Regions from separate parts of the Amycolatopsis sp. NPDC104775 genome, predicted to be linked through region 2. Evidence: riboswitches for the same ligand, from Rfam matches in the RefSeq annotation. Region 2 holds a riboswitch; the other holds the start of a gene.
What was found. A riboswitch is a leader RNA that binds a small molecule or an ion and turns the genes downstream of it on or off. The one in region 2 is predicted to bind ZMP and ZTP.
Positions count from the first base shown of each region.

Region 1: linked by a shared signal. The riboswitch ahead of ACZ63D_RS36815 (bifunctional 5,10-methylenetetrahydrofolate dehydrogenase/5,10-methenyltetrahydrofolate cyclohydrolase) and the one ahead of ACZ63D_RS31405 (serine hydroxymethyltransferase) in region 2 are both predicted to bind ZMP and ZTP.

Region 1 is NZ_JBVJOE010000011.1:200,546-210,971, reverse strand. Features, by position in the region: gene miaA (tRNA (adenosine(37)-N6)-dimethylallyltransferase MiaA) at 1-454, opposite strand, end outside; gene ACZ63D_RS36820 (DUF349 domain-containing protein) at 682-1,995, shown strand; gene ACZ63D_RS36815 (bifunctional 5,10-methylenetetrahydrofolate dehydrogenase/5,10-methenyltetrahydrofolate cyclohydrolase) at 2,079-2,924, opposite strand; ZMP/ZTP riboswitch at 2,949-3,029, opposite strand; gene ACZ63D_RS36810 (Rv2732c family membrane protein) at 3,070-3,546, opposite strand; gene miaB (tRNA (N6-isopentenyl adenosine(37)-C2)-methylthiotransferase MiaB) at 3,543-5,024, opposite strand; gene ACZ63D_RS36800 (heparin lyase I family protein) at 5,271-5,996, shown strand; gene ACZ63D_RS36795 (TAXI family TRAP transporter solute-binding subunit) at 6,016-6,933, shown strand; gene ACZ63D_RS36790 (sensor histidine kinase) at 6,930-8,315, opposite strand; gene ACZ63D_RS36785 (response regulator transcription factor) at 8,319-8,987, opposite strand; gene ACZ63D_RS36780 (amino acid ABC transporter ATP-binding protein) at 9,269-9,997, shown strand; gene ACZ63D_RS36775 (glutamate ABC transporter substrate-binding protein) at 10,110-10,426, shown strand, end outside.
Region 2 is NZ_JBVJOE010000008.1:176,765-187,190, forward strand. Features, by position in the region: gene ACZ63D_RS31355 (hypothetical protein) at 1-375, opposite strand, end outside; tRNA gene ACZ63D_RS31360 (tRNA-Thr) at 503-579, shown strand; gene ACZ63D_RS31365 (hypothetical protein) at 655-1,533, opposite strand; gene ACZ63D_RS31370 (SRPBCC family protein) at 1,625-2,089, opposite strand; gene ACZ63D_RS31375 (SRPBCC domain-containing protein) at 2,199-2,630, shown strand; gene ACZ63D_RS31380 (ArsR/SmtB family transcription factor) at 2,620-2,955, shown strand; gene ACZ63D_RS31385 (hypothetical protein) at 3,059-3,505, shown strand; gene ACZ63D_RS31390 (GreA/GreB family elongation factor) at 3,549-4,007, opposite strand; gene ACZ63D_RS31395 (TetR/AcrR family transcriptional regulator) at 4,130-4,717, shown strand; gene ACZ63D_RS31400 (gamma carbonic anhydrase family protein) at 4,737-5,255, shown strand; ZMP/ZTP riboswitch at 5,302-5,389, shown strand; gene ACZ63D_RS31405 (serine hydroxymethyltransferase) at 5,411-6,679, shown strand; gene ACZ63D_RS31410 (RNA polymerase sigma factor) at 6,715-7,860, opposite strand; gene ACZ63D_RS31415 (YciI family protein) at 7,857-8,264, opposite strand; gene ACZ63D_RS31420 (MDR family MFS transporter) at 8,485-10,134, shown strand; gene ACZ63D_RS31425 (inorganic diphosphatase) at 10,191-10,426, opposite strand, start outside.

The DNA.
Region 1 (10,426 bases), on a different contig from region 2:
CCGGATCGCGCGTCTCCAAGCGGGTGTAGAGCGCGGCGGTGCCGAGTTCGGCGGCCTCGTCGTCGAGCCGTGCGCGCACCGCGGGGTCGGTGCCCGGGAAACGGAGGTCGTCCAGAACCGCTTGCACGTACAGCCCGGAGCCGCCGGTCAGCACCGGAACCCGGCCCGCGTCGAGAATCCGCTCGATCGTGCCGCGGGCGTCACGCTGATAGGCGGCGACCGACGCGGTCTCGGTCACGTCGAGTACGTCCAGCAGGTGGTGCGGGACCCCTCGGCGTTCCTCCGGGGTCGCCTTGGCGGTGCCGATGTCCATGCCCCGGTAGAGCTGGAGCGCGTCGGCGTTCACCACCTCGCCGTCCAGCGCCAGCGCGAGTTCGACGGCCAGCGCGGTCTTCCCGGTGGCGGTGGGGCCGACGACGGCCACCGGACGGGGCCGCTGAGCAGGGCTGATCACGCCGGTGAACGGTACCCGGCCAGGAAGGGACGCGGGCACGGAGCGTCAAGGAGAAGTAGGATCAACGCTTTCAGGCGGCTCACCCAGTACCACGGCGCGCGCTGAGCTGCTTGAATGCCGCTGGGGCCCCATGCCCCCCCGGCAAAGCACGACAACAGCGCAACCCGGCCCCGCTCCCGCGGCGGGGCGCCCGCAGCCGCGGGCGTACAGGCGATAAGGAGCCTGCGATGGCCCAGGAGAACACGTCCCCCGGCACCCCGGCACCGCACCCGGTGCCGCACGCGCAGGGCGCCGGCCATGCCGCGCCTCCGGTGCCGCCCGCCGAGCCCGCCCCCGCCACCTGGGGCCGGATCGACGGGGAAGGCACCGTTTACGTCTTCACCGCCGACGGCGAACGCGAGGTCGGGGTCTGGCAGGCCGGAACGCCCGAGGAAGGCCTGCTGCACTACGCGCGCCGCTTCGACGACGTGCGCACCGAGGTCGAACTGCTCGAAACGCGGCTGAACTCCGGGGCGGGCGACCCGAAGCACGCGCTCACGAGCGCCACCCAGATCCGCGACGGGCTCGGCGAGGCGGCCGTGGTCGGCGACCTCAAGGCGCTCGGCGCGCGACTCGACTACGTGATCGGCCTGGCGGAGAAGGCGCTGGTCAACGTCAAGCACGAACGCGAGGAAGCCCGCGCCGCGGCCGTCGCGCGCAAGCAGGCGCTGGCCGACGAGGCGGAGAAGATCGCCGCCGAGTCCACCCAGTGGAAGGCCGCGGGCGACCGGCTGCGCGCGATCCTCGACGAGTGGAAGACGGTCAAGGGCGTAGACCGCAAGACCGACGACGAGCTGTGGAAGCGGTTCTCGAAGGCGCGCGAGGCGTTCAACCGCCGCCGCGGCTCGCACTTCGCCGAGCTGGACAAGCAGCGGGCGAGCGCGAAGCAGCGCAAGGAAGAGCTGATCGCCGAGGCCGAGGCGCTGTCCGACTCGGACGACTGGGGTGCCACGGCCGGCCGGTACAAGGAACTGATGGCCGAGTGGAAGGCCGCCGGACGTGCTCCGAAGGACAGCGACGAGGCGCTGTGGCAGCGCTTCCGCGCGGCGCAGGACGCGTTCTTCGCCCGCCGCTCGGCGGTGTTCTCCGAACGCGACGCGGAGTTCGCCGGCAACGCCCAGCGCAAGGAAGAACTCCTGGTCGAGGCCGAGAAGATCGACGTGGCGGCCAACCTCGAAGCAGCCAAGTCGGCCCTGCGCCGGATCCAGGAGCAGTGGGACGAGATCGGCAAAGTCCCGCGCGAGCGCATCCGCGAACTGGACGGACGGCTCAAGGCGGTGCAGGACGCGGTGAAGTCGGCCGAGGACAGCCGCTGGCGCCGCACCGACCCGGAGGCACAGGCGCGCGCCGCGCAGTTCCGGGAGCGGGTCGAGCAGTTCGAATCGCAGGCCGCCAAGGCACGGGCCGCCGGGGACGAGCGGCGGGCGAAGAAGGCCGAGGAGCAGGCCGCCCAGTGGCGGGAATGGATGGAGGCCGCGGAAGCCGCGGTCGCCGATCGCTGAGCTGATTCCCGAAACGGCCGGTACCGCTGGGTACCGGCCGTTTTGTTTGCCTGGCTCCGCCCGTTCGGATCTGTCGCGGTTCGTCAGAGCGAGTGCCGGACTTCTGCTGCTTGAACTGTCTGTGCCAGCAGCACAGCGATTGTCATCGGCCCCACGCCGCCTGGCACGGGAGTAATGAAGCCCGCCCGTTCCCGTGCGGAGTCGCACTCGACGTCGCCGACGTTGCCGGGGTTGTATCCGGCGTCGAGAACGACAGCGCCGGGCTTGATCCACTCCCCTCGCACCAGCTCCGGCCGCCCCACCGCAGCCACTACGACATCGGACTCGCTCACGATGTCGCTGAGACCCGTCGTCTTGGAGTGGCAATACGTGACCGTCGCGTCTCGGCCGAGCAGGAGCATGCCGATCGGTTTCCCCAGGATCGGACTGCGCCCGATCACCACGGCCCGGCGCCGCGCGAGCGGAACGTCGTAGAAGTCCAGCAGGCGAAGGATCCCGCCCGGGGTGCAGGCGTGGAAGCCCGGCTCGCCGAAGGCCATGCTCGCGAAACTCCGCATGGTCACCCCGTCGACGTCCTTTTCCGGCGCGATCGCTTCGAACGCGGCGCGCTCGTCGACGTGGCCGGGTACGGGATGCTGGAGCAGGATGCCGTCCACCGCCGGATCGGCGGACAGCTCGCGGATTCGGCCGACCAGGTCATCCGAGGTCGTGCCTGCGGGCACGTCGACGTGGCGGGACTCGATGCCGACCCGAGCACACCGCGCGCGCTTCATCCTGACGTACGTGCGCGAGGCGGGGTCGTCGCCGACCAAGACTGTCGCCAAGGTCGGCGGACGGCCGGTCCGCCGCGCGAAAACCCCAGCACGCCGGGCCGTCTCGGCCAGCAGCACAGCGGCGACGGATTTGCCGTCCATGATCTGCGCGGGCATCGGCACTCCTCACTCGTGATGAATGAGGGACACCCAGGCGGACGATGTCTTCTCGATGTGCACTCCCCGGTGGTCGCCCACCCGACGCCAGTCGTGCGACACCGATGCTACCGACACGGCAACGGTTCAAGGCTGCCGGAAACGGTCAGTTGCGCGAGAAAGCCGTCCGCATCCAGAGCGTCGCCAGGATGATCGTCGCGATCCACGCCACGATCATGCCGATTCCCGGACCGTCGCCGGCCGCTCCGCTGGCGTGCGCGGACTGCTGCGACCAGATCGCCAGCAGGCCGTCGACCGAGGCGAACCAGCCGCCCGCGGCGCAGCACCACGCGACCCACCAGCGGCGCGACACGAGCGCGACCGCGCCGATGAACACGCCGACGCCGGTGGACGTCACGGCGAACAGCTGCGGCACCCCGCCCGCCTCGCCGGCCAGCGTCTCCCAGCCCGCGCGGCCCTGTGCCCACGGCAGGATCTGCGCCACCAGCAGCACGAACATCAGCACCGAGATGGTGAACCCCCGCCTGCCCAGCTCGACAGTGCGCGCGACGCGGCGGCCCGCGTCGTCGATCTCGTCGCTCAGCCTGCGGTCCACCTCTGCCGGAGTTCCCGGTTCGCTCATCCTGCACACCCACTCACCGGGGCCGGCTGCGCCGCCGGGGCTCCGAAGCCCGGCAGTCCCAGGGTGACCCCGCTCGTCTTGGGCCGAAGACCGGCTTCGGCGTTGTCGCCCGCTCGCGTGCGGCGATGCGTCAGGAGGTCGCCGTCGGCGACCAGGTGGTGTGGCGCGCCGTAGCTGATCACCGTCTCCACGACGTCGCCCGGCCGGACCGAGCGGTCGACGGCCGAGCCGGACGGCGTGAAGTGCACCAGCCGACCGTCGCGAGCGCGGCCGCTCATCCGGTGCGTCTCGGCGTCCTTACGGCCTTCCCCCGCCGCGACCAGCAGCTCGACCCGGCGGCCGACCAGCTTGCGGTTCTCTTCCCAGGAGATCTCGTTCTGCAGCTCGACCAGCCGGTCGTAGCGCTCCTGCACGACCTCCTTCGGCAGCTGCTCCGCCATTTCCGCGGCGGGCGTGCCCGGGCGCTTCGAGTACTGGAAGGTGAACGCGCTGGAGAACCGGGCGGCGCGGACGACGTCGAGCGTCGCCTGGAAGTCTTCCTCGGTCTCGCCGGGAAAGCCGACGATGATGTCGGTGGTGATGGCGGCGTCCGGCATCTTGGCGCGCACCTCGTCGAGGATGTTCAGGAACCGCGTGGACCGGTACGACCGGCGCATCTCGCGCAGCACCCGGTCCGAACCGGACTGCAGCGGCATGTGCAGCTGGTGGCAGACGTTCGGCGTCTCGGCCATCGCGTCGATCACGTCCGAGGTGAACGCGGCCGGATGCGGCGAGGTGAACCGCACGCGCTCCAGTCCGTCGATCCCGCCGGTGGCGCGCAGCAGCTTGCCGAACGCGAGCCGGTCGCCGAACTCGACGCCGTAGGAGTTCACGTTCTGGCCGAGCAGCGTCACCTCGAGCACGCCCTCGGCGACCAGCGCCTCGACCTCGGCGAGGATCTCGCCAGGACGGCGGTCGCGCTCCTTGCCGCGCAGCGACGGCACGATGCAGAACGTGCAGGTGTTGTTGCAGCCGACCGAAACCGACACCCAGCTCGCGTAGGACGATTCGCGGCGCGCGGGCAGCGTGGACGGGAACGTCTCGAGCGATTCGAGGATTTCGACCTCGGCCTCGGCGTTGTGCCGCGCGCGCTCCAGCAGCGCCGGCAACGAGCCGATGTTGTGCGTCCCGAAGACGACGTCGACCCACGGCGCGCGCTTGACGATGTCGCCGCGGTCCTTCTGAGCGAGACACCCGCCGACGGCGATCTGCATGTCCGGATTGGCGACCTTGTCCGGGCGGAGGTGCCCGAGGGTGCCGTAGAGCTTGTTGTCGGCGTTCTCCCGCACGGCGCAGGTGTTGAACACGACCAGATCCGGCTTCGCCTGCCCGGCGGCGGGGACGTAGCCCGCTTCCTCGAGCTGCCCGGCGAGCCGTTCGGAGTCGTGCACGTTCATCTGGCACCCGAACGTGCGGATCTGGTACGTTTTCGCGTTCATCGTGCTCCAGCCTAAACCCCGCGGCCGGCGCCGGACCCAGCACCCGCCCGGCGGGAGTTATCCGGCGGTATCCGCGAGAGGGCTCCCCGCGCATTCCGGTAATCGGGAAATGTGCCGTTGACCGGGAACGGAAATACACTGAACCGGCCACCGCGGAACAATTTTATCTATTGTTTTCCGCGCCCTCCCGAAGATAAGATCACCGCCATTGTTTCCGAATCAGACCGCCGCCGCTCTGGAGGAAAAGTGCGCAAGGTTTTCGCTTGCTCGGCGGCCGCAGTCGCGAGCACGCTCGTCGTCGCCGCGCTGGCGGCCGCCCCGGTCACGGCGGCCCCCGCTCCGGCTCCCGCCCCTCTCTCGGTGAACTGGTCGGCCGACCCCGCCGACGGCGTGGGCGCGTTCAACTCGATCCAGTGCGCCGACGGCCACTTCAAGACCGCGACCGACGCCGCGAAGGGCAAGGTGTGGGTCGCCGAGCAGCTCGCGCAGGAGGAACGCTGCGAGGCGGTCGGCCCCGACCTCGCCGCGGGCAAGACCTTTTACCTCGGCTGGTCGTCGAAGTACCGCATCACCGACTCCACCAGCCGCTACGTCTTCCAGCTGAAGTGCAGCCCGAGCACCGGCACCGCGAACCACCCGGTCGTCCTCAAGATCTCCGGCGGCAAGCTCCAGCTGGAGGAATGGACGACCGACCACACCAGCGTCAAGCTGTGGGACGCCCCGGTCTCGAACGACCAATGGCACGACATCGCCTTCCGGATCTCCACCGACCGCACCCAGGGCACGATCCAGTTCTGGTTCGACGGCAAACGGCAGACCTTCTTCGACGGGTCGACCACCTACACCGGCACCACGATCGACGGAGACCGGAACTACCTGAAGTGGGGCGTCTACCACCAGGCCGACGAGACGGCGACGCAATGGCTCACCAAAATCCGGATGGGCGACAGCCTGACCGACGTCACCGGCTGACCTCTGGCACCATCGCCTCATGCGATGGAGGCTCGCGGCGGCGCTGGCAGTGCTCACGGTGCTGCTGAGCGGGTGCGGGCCGAGCTTCGCGAACCTGCACCTGCGCGTCGCCGCCGGGTCGGCGGGCGGCGTGTACCACGACCTCGCCGGGCCGCTGGCGTCGGCGTGGGCGGGCGAACTCGGCATCGAGACGCCCGAGGTGCTCGCCACCCAGGGGTCGCGTGACAACCTCAACCGAGTGCTTTCCGGGGGCGCGGACGTCGCGTTCGTCGCCGCTGACCTGGCCGCGGACGCGGCGGCCGCGCACCCCGGCAAGCTCGCCGCGCTGGCCCGCATCCACGACGACTACCTGCACATCGTCGTGCGCGCGGACTCGCCCTACACCTCGGTACAGATGCTGCGCGGCCGGCACATCGCGGTCGGCTCGCCGGAATCGGGCGTCGAATACATCGCCGACCGGGTGCTGCAGGTCGCCGGGCTGAAAAGCGCGGTCACGGTCACCCAGCTGAGCCTGGAGGATTCGCTGTCGGCGCTGGCCGACCGCAAGATCGACGCGATGTTCTGGTCCGGCGGGCTGCCGACGTCGCTCATCACCGATTACAACCGCAAGGTCGGTTTGCGGCTGCTCGACATGTCCACGCTGATGCCGGGCATGCAGCGGTTCAGCCCGGTGTACGGCACCGCGACCATCCCCGGCAGCACCTACGACCAGCACGGTCCGGTCACGACGCTGGTGGTGCCGAACTTCCTGGTCGTGCCCACCTCGATGTCCGCCGACGTCGCCGAAGCGCTCACGAAAGGCCTGTACGACGCCCGCCCGGCGCTCGCGGCGGTCAACCGGGCGGCGCTGTCGATCGACGTGCATCCAGGGATCGAGACGACGCCGTTGCCGTTGCATCCGGGCGCGTTGGCGTATTACCGCGCGGAGAAGGTCTAGCGCGCGACCGGGAAGTCCATCGCGATCCGCAACCCGCCGCCGTCGGGCAGAGACAACTCGATCTCCCCGCCGGAATGCCGCACGATCTCGGTCACGATCGCCAGCCCCAGCCCCGATCCGGGCACGTTCTGATGCGCCGTGCTCCGCCAGAACCGGTCCGTGGCCCGCTCCAGTTCGTCCTCGCGCAGCCCCGGCCCGTGATCGCGGACCGAGACCGTCACGCGGTCCTCGGCCACGCTCGCAGCCACCTCGACCGAGGCGCCGGAAGGGCTGAACTTGAGCGCGTTGTCCAGCAACGCGTCGAGCACAACCTCCAGCCCCCGCGGCGGCACGAGCACCCGCGCGCCGCCGACCTCCACCTCGCTCTCCAGCGAGACCTCCCGAGCCGCCCCGACCACTGACCAGTCGGCGACCCGATCGGCGATCACCTCGGCGAGATCCTCGGAAACCAGCTCTCCTCCAGCGGATTCCGCGCGGGCCATGGACAGCAGCTCGTCGAGGATCTGGTTCAGCCGCTTGGCGTCCACCTGCGCGGCTTCGAGGTCGGCCGCCGCGGTTTCGTCGCTCACCTGGCCTTCGAGATTGCCGAGCCGGATCTTCAACGCCGTCAGCGGATTGCGCAGCTGATGCGAGGCGTCCGCGACGAACGCGCGCTGCGCGGCCAGCGCTTCCGACACACTGGCCGCCATCCGGTCGAACGACCGGCCCAGCTGCCGCAGCTCCGGCGGGCCGCCGCTCTCCCCCACCGGCTCCGCTTCCCGGCCGCTGACCACCGACGCGACCAGCGCGCCCGTCGCCTCGTCCAGCCGCCGGACCGGCCGCAGCGTCCAGCGCACCACGGGCAGCGCGACGAGCAGCGCCAGCCCGAACGCGACCAGCGCGCACGCGGCCAGCAGCAGCCACTGCCACAACAGCTGCGTGCGGACATGATCGGTCGCGGACTCCGTCACCACCGCGCCGCGCACCTCGCCATCGATGAGGATCGGCTCGGCCAGCACCAGCGGGTTCGTCGCCCACGGCAGCAGCAGCGGCCCGGCTTCGGGCGGACGGGCGGCGAGCGCCTCGTTCACCGGCACCCGGATCGCCGCCCGGTCGACCTCGCGGCCGGGTGAGCTCAGCACCGGATCGCCGTCCTGGTTCACCACGACCACTTTCACGCCGTACACCTCGGTGTAGCGGCGCAGTTCCGGCTCCAGGCGGCCGAGCTGGTTGTCGAGCAGCGGACGCTGGGCGAGCGAGGCGAACCGCGAGGTGTCGGTGAGCCGGTCGAGGAAGAGCTTCTGCTGGAGACTGCTCGCGAGGCTCAGCGCGAGCGGGATGCCGAGCCCGAACACGAGCAACGCGACGAGCGTGGCGACGATGCCCTGCAACCGGACGCGCATCGGTCAGTCCCGCCGGATGCCCAGCCGGTAGCCGACGCCGCGGACCGTTTCGATCAGCGCCGGACGGCCGAGCTTGGTGCGCAGGGTGGCGACGTGCACGTCCAGCGAACGGCTTTCCGCCGCGCCGCGGTGTCCCCACACCTCGTTCAGCACCTGCTCGCGCGAACAGACCGCGCCGCCCGCCGCGGCGACCAGCGCGAGCACCTGGAACTCCTTGCGGGACAACGCGATCGGCTCGCCCGCCACCAGCACCTCGTGCCGGGCGAGGTCGATCCGGACGTCGCCGACCTCGACGACCGGAACCGCGGGCCCGGACCGTTCGCCGCGCCGCCGCCGCACCGCTTCGACGCGCGCGAGCAGTTCCTCCACGTCGTACGGCTTGACCAGGTAGTCGTCGGCGCCGGCGCGCAGGCCGTGCACCCGGTCGTTCACCTCGCCGCGCGCGGACACCACGATGACCGCGACGTCGCTGACCGCCCGGATCTGCCGGCAGAGCACCACGCCGTCGACGTCAGGAAGGCCGAGGTCGAGAAGGATCACGTCGACGTCGTGGACGCGGTCGAGCACCCCGGCCCCGGACGGCAGCCGCTGCATGGTGAGGCCGCGGCGCACCAGCGCGGGCACGAGCGCTCCGGCGACCCGGTCGTCGTCTTCCACCAGCAGCACGCGCACGCTTCAGCCTCCCCGGTGATCCAGACCACGGTAGCCGGACTCTAGGGCGCCACGCCCTGCGGACACGGTGCGTGGCGGCCGCCACAGTCCGGACTAGGCTGAACGCCGCCACGACGGCCGCATCCGATACGTAGTTGAAACCCTAAGTATTGCTCAAGCCGTCTTTACAAGAGATGTCCCGGTAGTAGGTTTCCGCAAGCGTTGCGGAACCCCGGTTCCGCGGACGCCGGACGACCAACGGAGCTCTGGAGGCCACGATGACCACCGAGGTGGCGACGCCGATGATCAAGGCGGCCGCCGTGAACAAGTACTTCGGCGAGCTGCACGTGCTGCGCGAGATCACGCTCGAGGTGCCGCGCGGCCAGGTCGTCGTCGTGCTCGGGCCGTCCGGGTCGGGCAAGTCGACGCTGTGCCGCGCGATCAACCGGCTCGAGCCGATCAACTCCGGCGAGATCGCCGTGGACGGCGTGCCGCTGCCCGCCGAGGGCAAGGCGCTCGCCGCGCTGCGCGCCGACGTCGGGATGGTCTTCCAGCAGTTCAACCTGTTCGCGCACAAGACGATCCTCGAGAACGTCATGCTCGCGCCGGTCAAGGTGCGCAAGACCGCGCAGGCCGAGGCTCGCAAGACCGCGATGGAACTGCTCGAGCGCGTCGGCATCGCGAACCAGGCCGACAAGTACCCGGCCCAGCTGTCCGGCGGCCAGCAGCAGCGCGTGGCGATCGCCCGCGCGCTCGCGATGAAGCCCAAGGTGATGCTGTTCGACGAGCCGACCTCGGCGCTGGACCCGGAAATGGTCCAGGAGGTCCTGGACGTGATGACCGGGCTGGCGAAGGACGGCATGACCATGCTCGTGGTCACGCACGAAATGGGCTTCGCCCGCCGCGCCGCCGACCGCGTCATCTTCATGGCCGACGGCGAGATCGTCGAGGACACGACGCCGGAGGAGTTCTTCACCAAGCCGAAGTCCGACCGGGCGAAGGACTTCCTCGGCAAGATCCTGACCCACTGACCCGTTCGGGGGAATCCCCCGGCGCCCCGGGTCCGGGATGGCTGTAATCGGCCCGGACCGGTACCGACGTTCCCGGACAGATGTTTCCCGGACAGATATTGGAGAGACTGACATGAGGATCCGCACCCTCGCGGCCGCCCTGCTCGCCGGCGGGCTGCTGCTCACGGCCTGCGGCAAGGAAGGCGCCCCGGCCGGTCCCGGCGGGGACAACAACGCGAGCGCCGCGCCGCTGCCGACCTACGAGGTCGCCAAGGACGTCAAGCTCGACGGCTCCCCGGTGTTCACGAAGATCAAGAACGCCGGCACGATCACCATCGGCGTCAAGGACGACCAGCCCGAGCTGGGCCAGAAGGACCCGAAGACCGGCAAGTTCCAGGGCTTCGACATCGAGATCGCCCGGATGGTCGCGGCGGGCCTCGGCATCAGCGA
Region 2 (10,426 bases):
CCCGAACGGCGACGACTGCGCGATCGCCTTCTCGTAGGCCAGATAGGCCTCCGAGTTCGCCGACGCGCTGGACAGACCCATGCCCGCCTCGAGCGCGGACTGCTTCGGCAGCGTCTGCCCGAAGCCCGGAAGGATGGTGCTCGTGGTGACCGAGTTCGGCAACAGCCGCAGGACGCCGAGCGCCGTGCCCGCGTCACCGACCGCGCGCCCGAGCGGCTGCGGTCCGACAGGTGCCGACGCGGGCGGCTGCGAGGGGTTGTTCGGCTGCGGAATCGGCGTCGTGGGAATCTCCTGCGCACCGGCCGGCGCGGCCAGAAGCAGCAGCAACGCGGCAGTTGCGGGTACCGCCAGCGCGCGGGGCAGTCTTCGCTGCATGTGCCGGGTCCTCCAGGTGATCGCCGGGTCGGGGAGTGAGACCGAAGTCATAGGAGCCTAACGACGCGGCCCCCGCAAGGTGACGCGCCACGCCTCCGCTACACTGGTCGACGTCGCACAGCGGCATGCCGCCTTAGCTCAGTCGGCCAGAGCGATTCACTCGTAATGAATAGGTCGGGGGTTCGATTCCCCCAGGCGGCTCCACCACTCAGGCCCCATCCGAAGCGGTTCGGATGGGGCCTGAGTCGTTTCCGGGCGGGACGCTCGGCTTCCCCGGATTCACCCGTTAGGGGCACCGTCTCGTTCGGCGAGCAGCTCCAGCCCGCCGGGGCCGAGCCGCAGGACTGACGGGACCAGTTCTGTCGTCTCGTATGGCGAAGCGAGCACCTGCTCCCGGATGATTTCCGCCGGGCGGGAACCTTCCCTGGCGATGTGCATCCCGTCCGGGCAAGGCAGGCCGACGATCAAGTCTCCTGTCCCGAGGTGCGGCGACAGCCGCGCGTGCAGATCGGGCAGCGCGAGCGCGGATGCCGCCAGATGGTTCTCCCTGGTGAGCGAGACCAGTACGTTCTCGCCTGAACTGCGCACCTCGAACTTCAGCCCGCGGGTCAGATAGCCGAACCCGATGTCGAGAAGTTTCTCGAGCGGCTCGCCTATCTGCTTCTGCACGTGCCGGGTGACGTGGTCCAATCCGATGTTGCCCTCTGGCGTCCGTGACACCACCGCGAGCGCGACCGACAGCTTGCCGGGCACGAGCGGGCGGTGCGGTAGTGCCTCGAGCAGCTCGGCGCGCGGTGAGGACGCGCTCCAGAGGATCGGCAGCACCTCTTGTTCGCTTTCCTTTTCCCGGGCTTCGGCTATCAGCGCGCGGGCTTGGGAGAATGCGCTGTCCCACTCACCGGGAGCTGGTCGGGGAAAACTGTAGGTGCACTCGGCCTTCCGGAAATTCTTGGCCATGAATTTCTGGTCGGCCGCGGAAGGCTGCCATTCGCTGTACACCGCCGAAACCGCGGACCCGCGCACCTTGTGCTGTCGCCGGACGCTGGCCCAGGCCTGCTCGACAGCGTCCTCGGCCTGGGTGGGTGCGCTGGCCAGCACGGGTTCGGGGAGGCCGTTGATCCGGAAGACGACGAGGTTCTGGGAGACGTCATCGTTCACGGGATTTCCTTGACGGAAAAGGATCTTCGCATCCCGCTTGCCTAGCACAACGCTTGCCCCGCTGACCCGCGATCAGCGAATTCGGCCGGAATTACTCGGCGGGCTGGCCTTCCGGGGCTTCCGATTTCGGGATCGGCTCGCCGACGCCGGTGGTCAGCAACGTCCCCAGGCTCTTGACGCAGCTCGTCCAGCCTCGGGAGCAATCGCGGTAGCAGGCGCTCTCCGGAGTGAGGCCGTGATGAGTGAAGCGCAGCGTCGTACCGCCCGCGCCGGGCGTGATGTCGAAGGTCATCCGGGTGTCGTTCCACTCGTCGTGCTGGTCGATGAAGGCGATGTACGCGTCTTCGACGTGCCAGGCGATCCGGCGGCCGGGCACGAGTTCGGTGACCCGGATCCGGCTCGTCGGGATGCTCTTGTCGATGAACGAGAACTCGTCGCCGACCGCCGTCGCGATGCCGGTGATCGACTCGCTGAACCAGGCTCGGACGTCGGTGATCGCGGCGAAGACCTCCTCGGGGGTGCGGTTGACGGTCAGCTCGGTGGTGAAGGAGTTCATCGGTCTTCCTTTCGGCAAGTAATGCAACTGGATGGTTGCGACACTATGGCAACCATATGGTGGCGTCAAGGGGTGTGGTTGCCTAGGCTCGGCCCGGAAGGAGCACGGCATGGGGTTTCCCGACCGCATCGAGCGGACGGTCGAGCTGGCGCAGCCGCCCGCGACTGTGTGGACGGCGCTGACCACGGCCGACGGCCTGCGCGCCTGGTTCGGCGACGAGGCCGAGCTCGACCTGCGCCCGGGCGGTCTCGGGCGGGTCGCGTGGATCGGCGAGCGCGCTGCCGAGATCCGGGTCGAGCGCGTCGAGGAGCCGGTGGTGTTCGGGTTCACCTGGCAGGTCGACGGGATGCCGGAGGACGACCCGCGACGCACGTACGTCGAGTTCACCCTGCGGGCGCACGACGCGGGAACCCGGCTCACCGTGGTCGAATCCGGGTTCGCGCAGCTGCCGGACAGCCAATACCCGGCCACCTACCGCTCGCACGGCGAAGGCTGGGCGCGCGAACTGGACGAGCTGGCGGCCAGTCTCGATGCCGGCTGACTCCGAAGCGGTCGCCGAGCAGGTTTTCGCCGCGCTCGCCGATCCGACGCGACGCGCGATCCTCGCCGAGCTGGCCGCGCGCGGTCCGGCGACGGCGACGGATCTCGCGGCCCGGCTTCCGATCACCCGGCAGGCGATCGCCAAACACCTCGGCCTGCTGTCCGACGCCGGACTGGTCGCCGCGGAACCCGGCGAGCGGCGCCGGGTGCGGTACCGGCTCGATTCCGCGCCGATGCGGGTCGCGCAGCAGTTCCTCGCCGCGCTCGCCCGGGACTGGGACGGTCCGCTCGCCGCGCTGCGGGCTCACCTCGACGGCGAAGAATGACCCGCGATTTCACTCATCCGAGGGACGAAGGTCGGCCGACTGGCCAGCAGCAAGGGCCGGAAGAACGAGGGCGGGCCACGCCAGCCTCGGTTGACTGGAAGCCATGAACAGCGTGTGGAACAAGGCGGTACTGGCAGCGGCCGGGATCGCGGCCATGGCGACGGTCGCGTCGTGCGGTCTCGGCGCCTCGGTCGAGGAGAAGTCGAACGGCCACGTGAAGGCGGTTTCCTACGACACCGGAAAGCAGGGCAAGGCCAACTCGGACGCCCGGCTTCCGGCATGGGTGCCGGATGACGCGAAGTCGGTCACCGAGCTGATCCGCACCACGGGTTCGGAGCGGATTCTGCGCTACCAGCCAGGTTCTTCGGGTCTGCCCGCGCTGTGCAAGCCAGGGAAAGCCGAAGCGAAGGCTCCGACGCTCACCGCGGACTGGTGGCCGACCGGCGAGCACAAGCGGATGGACAAGGACTGCGCTGGCTGGCACGTCGCGGTCGAGACCGACGCGGTCTACGCGTATCAAGCCGAAACCGTGGCCAACGCGGACAAATGACAGTGGCCGCCCCGGAAACCGGGGCGGCCACTGTCCTATGTGGTCAGTTGGCGGGCGGCGTCAGTTTCAGCACCGTCGCGGTGGCTTGCCCGCGCGGGGTGCGGTAGCTGATTTCCTCGCCTGCCTTCGCGTTCGCCAGCGCGAGGCCGAGCGGGCTGTCCGACGTGATCGCGTCGGCGTCCTCGCCGGGAAGGGTCACCACGGTGAACTCTTCCTCGTCACCATCGGAAAAACGCAGCGAAACGCGCGTGCCGTCCGGAAGCAGCGAGCTGTCGTACGCGCCGTGCTCCAGCTTCGCGGTGACTTCGGCGATCTGCCGGTCCAGTCGCGCCGCTGCCTCGGCGCGGTCGATCACGTCCGCCTGGTCGGCGGCGTCCCCCGTGCGTTCCTGCTCGCCCGGCTGCGGAGACAGCGCCTCCCGTTGCGCGCGCAGGTCCGCGATTTCCTTCTCCAGCTGACGGCGCGCCGCCTCGCTGAGCCCCTTGTCCCCTGAGATCACCATGCCGGGCATTGTCCGCTGCGCGGACCGGGGTGGCCAATCCGGTTTTTCACCCGCCGGAAGACGTTGGGACGACTGGCCTAGGATTCGGGGCTGCCGTCCTGACAAACGTAACGAGGATCACCGTGACCGCCGTGCCCGGCCGCAGCACCCAGCTGTCGCCCAACCAGTTGCAGAAGCAGGAACTGATCGTCGAGGCGGCTCGCAAGGTCCTCGCCCGCGAAGGGCTCGCCGGCTGCACGGTACGCGCCATCGCCGAAGCCGGGCCGCTCACCAAGAGCGCGATCCACTACTACTTCGCCGACATCGACGTGCTCATCGACCGGGCGATGGCCGCGCACATCAACACTTTCGTGGCGGAACTGCGCAAGGTCGCGGACAAGCACTCCGACCCGCGCAAACGGCTTTTCGCGGTGACCGAGGCCTATCTCGCCGAGTTCGCCGACCATCCGCACGGTGCCTTCCTCTGGTTCGAGTACTGGATCGCGGCCGGCCGCGCACAGCATCCGCAGGCGATCGACGCCATGCTCACCTCGATCACCGAACTGCTCGTCGAACTCCTCGCCCCGCTCGACGTCGACGATCCGCGTGCCCGCGCCCGCTCGCTGCTGAGCTATCTGCTCGGCGCGGTGGTGCAGCAACGGGTCCGGCCGCGGTCGTCCGCGAGCCTGCGCGGCGACATCGAGGCGCTCTGCTTCGCCGGATACCGCTGACGCCGCTTAGGCTCCCGGCATGCCTTTGTTCTCCTTGGACGGCGTCAGCCCGCAGGTTCACCCGGACGCCTGGATCGCCCCCACCGCCACCCTGATCGGCAACGTGACCGTCGAGAAGGACGCTTCGGTTTGGTACGGCGCGGTGATCCGCGCGGATTTCGGCCCGATCGTCATCCGCGAGGGCGCGAACATCCAGGACAACTCGGTGATCCACTCCGGACCCGAGACGACCGAGGTCGGCCGCAACGTGACCGTGGGGCACCAGTGCCTCGTGCACGACTGCACGGTCGGCGAACAGGCGTTGATCGGCAACGGTTCCACGGTGCTCGACCGAGCGGTGATCGGACCGCGCGCGTTCGTCGCCGCGGGGTCGACGGTCACGCCGGGCACCGAGGTCCCGGCGGAGACGATCGCGATGGGCAGCCCGGCGAAGAAGTTCGTGGAACTCACCGATTCCGCGCGAGTGTGGGTCGAGCACAACGCGGCGGTCTACCAGGAACTCGCGCGGCGCCACCGCGGCGGCATCGAGCAGGTCTGAGCCGTTTCCCGCTGGCCGGACGCTCTGGCGCGGTGCACTAAACTGCGTCCGCAGCAGCGACTGGCGCCATTCAAGAGGTGGAGCACCACCGGGGAGCGACGACGAGGCCGGCACCGCGCGCCTGGGTGATGGCCACTGCAGAGCCGGAGTACGCCATGACACACCAGCCCGCCTTGTCCGCACTGTCCGCGGCGGATCCTCAGATCGCCGGTCTCGTCGAGGACGAGGCGAAACGCCAGCACGACAAGATCCGCCTGATCGCGTCCGAGAACTACGTTTCGCAGGCGGTGCTCGAAGCGACCGGCAGCGTGCTCACCAACAAGTACTCCGAGGGCTACGCCGGCAAGCGCTACTACGAGGGCCAGCAGTTCATCGACCAGGTCGAGCAGGTGGCGATCGAGCGGGCGAAGGCCGTTTTCGGCGTCGAGCACGCGAACGTCCAGCCGTACTCCGGCTCCCCGGCCAACCTCGCGGTGTACCTGGCGTTCGCCCAGCCCGGCGACACCGTGCTCGGCATGGCGCTGCCCGACGGCGGCCACCTCACCCACGGCTGGAGCGTGTCCGCGACCGGCAAGTGGTTCACGCCGGTCCGCTACGGCGTCCGGAAGGAGACCGGCCGCGTCGACCTCGACCAGGTCCGCGACCTCGCCCGCCAGCACCGGCCGAAGCTGATCTTCGCGGGCGGCACGGCCATCCCGCGCACCATCGACTTCCCGGCGTTCGCCGAGATCGCGCGTGAGGTCGACGCCGTGCTGGTCGCCGACATCGCGCACATCGCCGGCCTGATCGCGGGCGGCGCGCACCCGTCGCCGGTCGGCCACGCGCAGGTCATCACCACGACCACGCACAAGACCCTCCGCGGTCCGCGCGGCGCGATGATCCTGTCCGACGCCGAGCACGCCAAGGCCGTCGACAAGGCGGTGTTCCCTGGTCTCCAGGGCGGTCCGCACAACCACACGACGGCCGCCATCGCGGTCGCGCTGGGGGAGGCGCAGCAGCCGTCGTTCTCCGAGTACGCGCACACGATCGTCGCGAACGCCAAGGCACTGGCCGAAGCGCTGGTCGAGCGCGGGTACGACCTGGTTTCCGGCGGCACGGACAACCACCTGCTGCTGATCGACCTGACGAACAAGGCGGTGCCCGGCAAACCCGCCGCGCAGGCGCTGGACCGCGCGGGCATCGAGCTGAACTACAACACCGTGCCGTTCGACCCGCGCAAGCCGTTCGACCCCTCCGGCATCCGGCTGGGCACCTCGGCGATCACCACGCGCGGGCTCAAGCCCGAACACCAGGTGCAGGTCGCGGACTGGATCGACCGGACCGTGACCGCCGCCGCGGCGCAGCAGGACGGCGCGCTGGATGCGATCGCCGCCGAGATCCGCGAGTTCCTGCAGCCGTTCCCGATTCCGGGCTACAGCGAGTGATCCTTCGCTGAGGGGGCGTCCGGACGGGCGGCCCCTCAGCGTTTCAGCTGCGTGTTGAGCCGCGCGGCCTGCCGGGTCAGGTGATCGCGCTCAGCGACGTTCGGTGCCTTCTCCGCCGCTTCGCGGTACAGCCGGGCGGCGGTGGCGAGGTCTCCGTCGCGTTCGTGGAGGTAGGCCGCCACGGCGTGGTGCCGGGGCAGTTTGTCGTCCAGTTCCGCCAGCGCTTTCAACCCGGCCCGAGGTCCGTCCGCCTCGCCGACCGCGACGGCCCGGTTGAGCCGGACGATCGGACTGTCGGTCAGCGCGAGCAGTTCGTCGTACCACTCGACGATCTGCACCCAGTCGGTCTCCTCCGCGGCGAGAGCGTCGGCATGCAGCGCGGCGATCGCGGCCTGGGCCTGGTACTCGCCGAGCTGGTCGCGGGCCAGCGCCGCCTGGAGGATGTCGACGCCCTCCGCGATCAGCCGGGTGTCCCAAGCGCCGCGGTCCTGTTCGGCGAGCGGCACGAGGCTGCCGTCCGGCTTCGTCCGCGCGGCCCGGCGGGCGTGGTGCAGCAGCATCAAGGCGAGCAGACCGGCCACTTCCGGATGATCGAATCCCGCCGCGAGCTGCCGGGTCAGCCGGATGGCTTCGGCGGCGAGGTCGACTTCGCCCGAGTAGCCTTCGTTGAACACCAGATACAGCACGCGCAGCACGGTCGCGACGTCACCGGGCGCGTCGAACCGCACGCCGGACACGGTCCGCTTCGCCCGGCTGATCCGTTGCGCCATCGTCGCTTCCGGCACGAGATACGCCTGCGCGATCTGCTTCGTCGTCAACCCGCCGACCGCGCGCAACGTGAGCGCGACAGCCGAGGACGGCGTCAAAGACGGGTGTGCGCACAGGAAGTAGAGCTGGAGCGAATCGTCCACCGCGGACGCCGGACCGGGCGGCGGCTCGGCGTCCATCGCCACTTCCCGGCCCCGGCGCGAGGACTCCGACCGCGTGGCGTCGAGGAACCGGCGCCACGCGGCTGAAATGAGCCACGCCTTGGGGTCGCGCGGCGGATCGTCCCGCCACGCGTCCAGCGCGCGGATCAGCGCTTCCTGCACGGCATCCTCGGCCGACGCGAAGTCCGCTCCGCGCCGGACGAGGATGCCGATCACCGCGGGAACGAGTTCCCGCAGCAGTTCGTCGTTCATTCGGTCACCGAGGGCTGGACGCCGTAGCAGGGGCGCAGTTCGAGCCACTCGTGGATCGGCTTGCCGCCCGCGCCGGGAGCCGCGGACAGCTCGCCGGCCAGTTCGAGCGCGCGCTCGTAGCTGTCGACGTCGATGATCATCCAGCCCGCGATGACGTCCTTGGTCTCGGCGAACGGGCCGTCGGTGACCGGCGGGCGGCCCTCGCCGTCGTAGCGGACCCACGTGCCCTCCGAGGACAGCGCCTGCTCGCTGACGAACTCGCCGGTCTCCACGAGCCGGTCCGCGAAGTCGCGCATGTACTGGATGTGGGCGGTGACCTCTTCGGGCGTCCACTGGTCCATCGGGACGTCGTTCACCGAAGCCGGCGCGCCGCGGTAGTGCTTGAGCAGCAGGTACTTGGCCATCGTGGTTCTCCTCAATGCTGGTGGCGACCCCTTGTCGGCCACGTTCGCGCCAGGGACGGAGCCGTCCGCCCGTTCTCGACATCGCCCGGCGAGAGATTAGCGTCACACGATATTTGGTTGATGAATGCAAGCTTTTCGGGAACAGTTGTGTCGAGCAAGTAGTTGAGAGATACAAGCAAGTAGCTCGACAGCATTCAATCAGGCGCTGAGGGAGACCACCATGAGCGACACCGCCACTGCGGAAGGGGGCGCCACCACGAACGGACGGCTTTCACACCGGCAGATCCTCACGGTTCTGTCCGGACTGATGCTCGGCATGTTCCTGGCGGCCCTCGACCAGACCATCGTGTCCTCGGCGATGAAGACCATCGCCGACGAACTGCACGGACAAAGCCTGCAGGCCTGGGCCACCACCGCCTACCTGATCACCGCGACGCTTTCCACGCCGCTGTACGGCAAACTGTCCGACCTCTTCGGCCGCAAGCCGATGTACCTGACCGCGATCTCGCTGTTCCTCGCCGGTTCGCTGGCGAGCGCGATGGCCGGATCGATGTACGAACTGGCCGCGTTCCGCGCGTTCCAGGGGCTCGGCGCCGGCGGTCTGATGTCGCTCGCGCTGGCGATCATCACCGACATCACCTCGCCGCGGGAACGCAGCCGCTACCAGGGCTACTTCATGGCCGTGTTCGGCGTCTCCAGCGTCGCGGGCCCGGTCGTCGGCGGGTTCTTCGCCGGGCTCGACTCGTTCGCCGGACTGACCGGCTGGCGCTGGGTGTTCATGGTGAACGTCCCGATCGCGCTCGCCGCGCTGGTCGTCGTGAGCAAGGTGCTGAACCTCCCGCACACCCGGGTGGACCAGAAGGTCGACTTCCTCGGAGCCGGCGCGCTGACGCTGGGCCTCGTGCCGCTGCTGCTCGTCGCCGAGCAGGGCCGCGAATGGGGCTGGGGTTCGCCCGCGTCGCTGGCGATGTACCTGGTCGGCGCGCTCGGCGTGGCCCTGTTCATCCTGCAGGAACGCCGGATGGGCGACGCCGCCCTGCTGCCGTTGCGGCTCTTCCGCAGCGGGGTGTTCCGGGTGTCGACGATGGTCACCGTGATCCAGGGCATCGGGATGTTCGGCGCGATGATGTCGCTGCCGCTGTACCTGCAGATCGTCAAGGGCGCGACGCCGACCCAGGCCGGGCTGCAGATGCTGCCGCTCACCCTCGGGATCATGGTCGCGAGCCTCGGCAGCGGCCGGATCATCATCCGGACCGGCCGGTACAAGGGCTTCGCGGTCGCCGGGCTCGGCCTGATGGCCGCGGCGGTGTTCTCGTTCTCGATGATCGGCGTGGACACCGCGCTCGGCGTGGTCATGGCCATCGCGTTCGTGCTCGGACTCGGCCTCGGCTCGACCATGCAGACGCTGACCCTGGCCGCCACGAACGACGTCACGCCCCGCGACATCGGGGTCGCGACCTCGTCGGTGACGTTCTTCCGGCAGATCGGCGGCACGGCGGGCACCGCGGTGTTCCTGTCGATCCTGTTCAGCACGGTCGGCGACCGGATCGCGGCGGCGGTCCGCTCGGCGATGGCCTCCCCGGCCTACACCGCGGCGCTGGCGCAGCACCCGGAGTTCGCGCGGCAGCTGGCGGGCGGCGGGCTCGACGTGAACGACACCTCGTTCCTGGCGCACCTCGACCCGGTGCTCGCCCGGCCGATCCTGGAAGGGTTCTCCAGCTCGATGAGCACGGTGTTCCTGATCGGCGGCGCGGTGCTGACCGTCGGGTTCGCGCTGGTCTGGCTGCTGCGGGAGAAGCCGCTTTCGGACAAGTCGGCGATGGAGCAGCGCGCCGAGCAGGAAGCGGGCGAACTGGCCCTCGCGGGCTGAGCAGGCAGTAAAAAGGGCCGTCCACCTCTGCGGTGCACGGCCCTTTTTCGCGTAGCTCAGTGGTGCGCTTCGCCGTTGATCTCTTCCTTGGCGAGGCGGTCGGTCTCGCGCTCGTACGAGCGAGCGATCTCGGCCTCGGCCTCGGCGCGGCTCACCCACGACGAGCCCTCGACGCTCTTGCCCGGCTCGAGGTCCTTGTAGACCTCGAAGAAGTGCTGGATCTCGAGCTTGTGGAACTCGTTCAGGTGGTGGATGTCGCGCAGGTGCTCGAGGCGCGGGTCGTTCGTCGGGA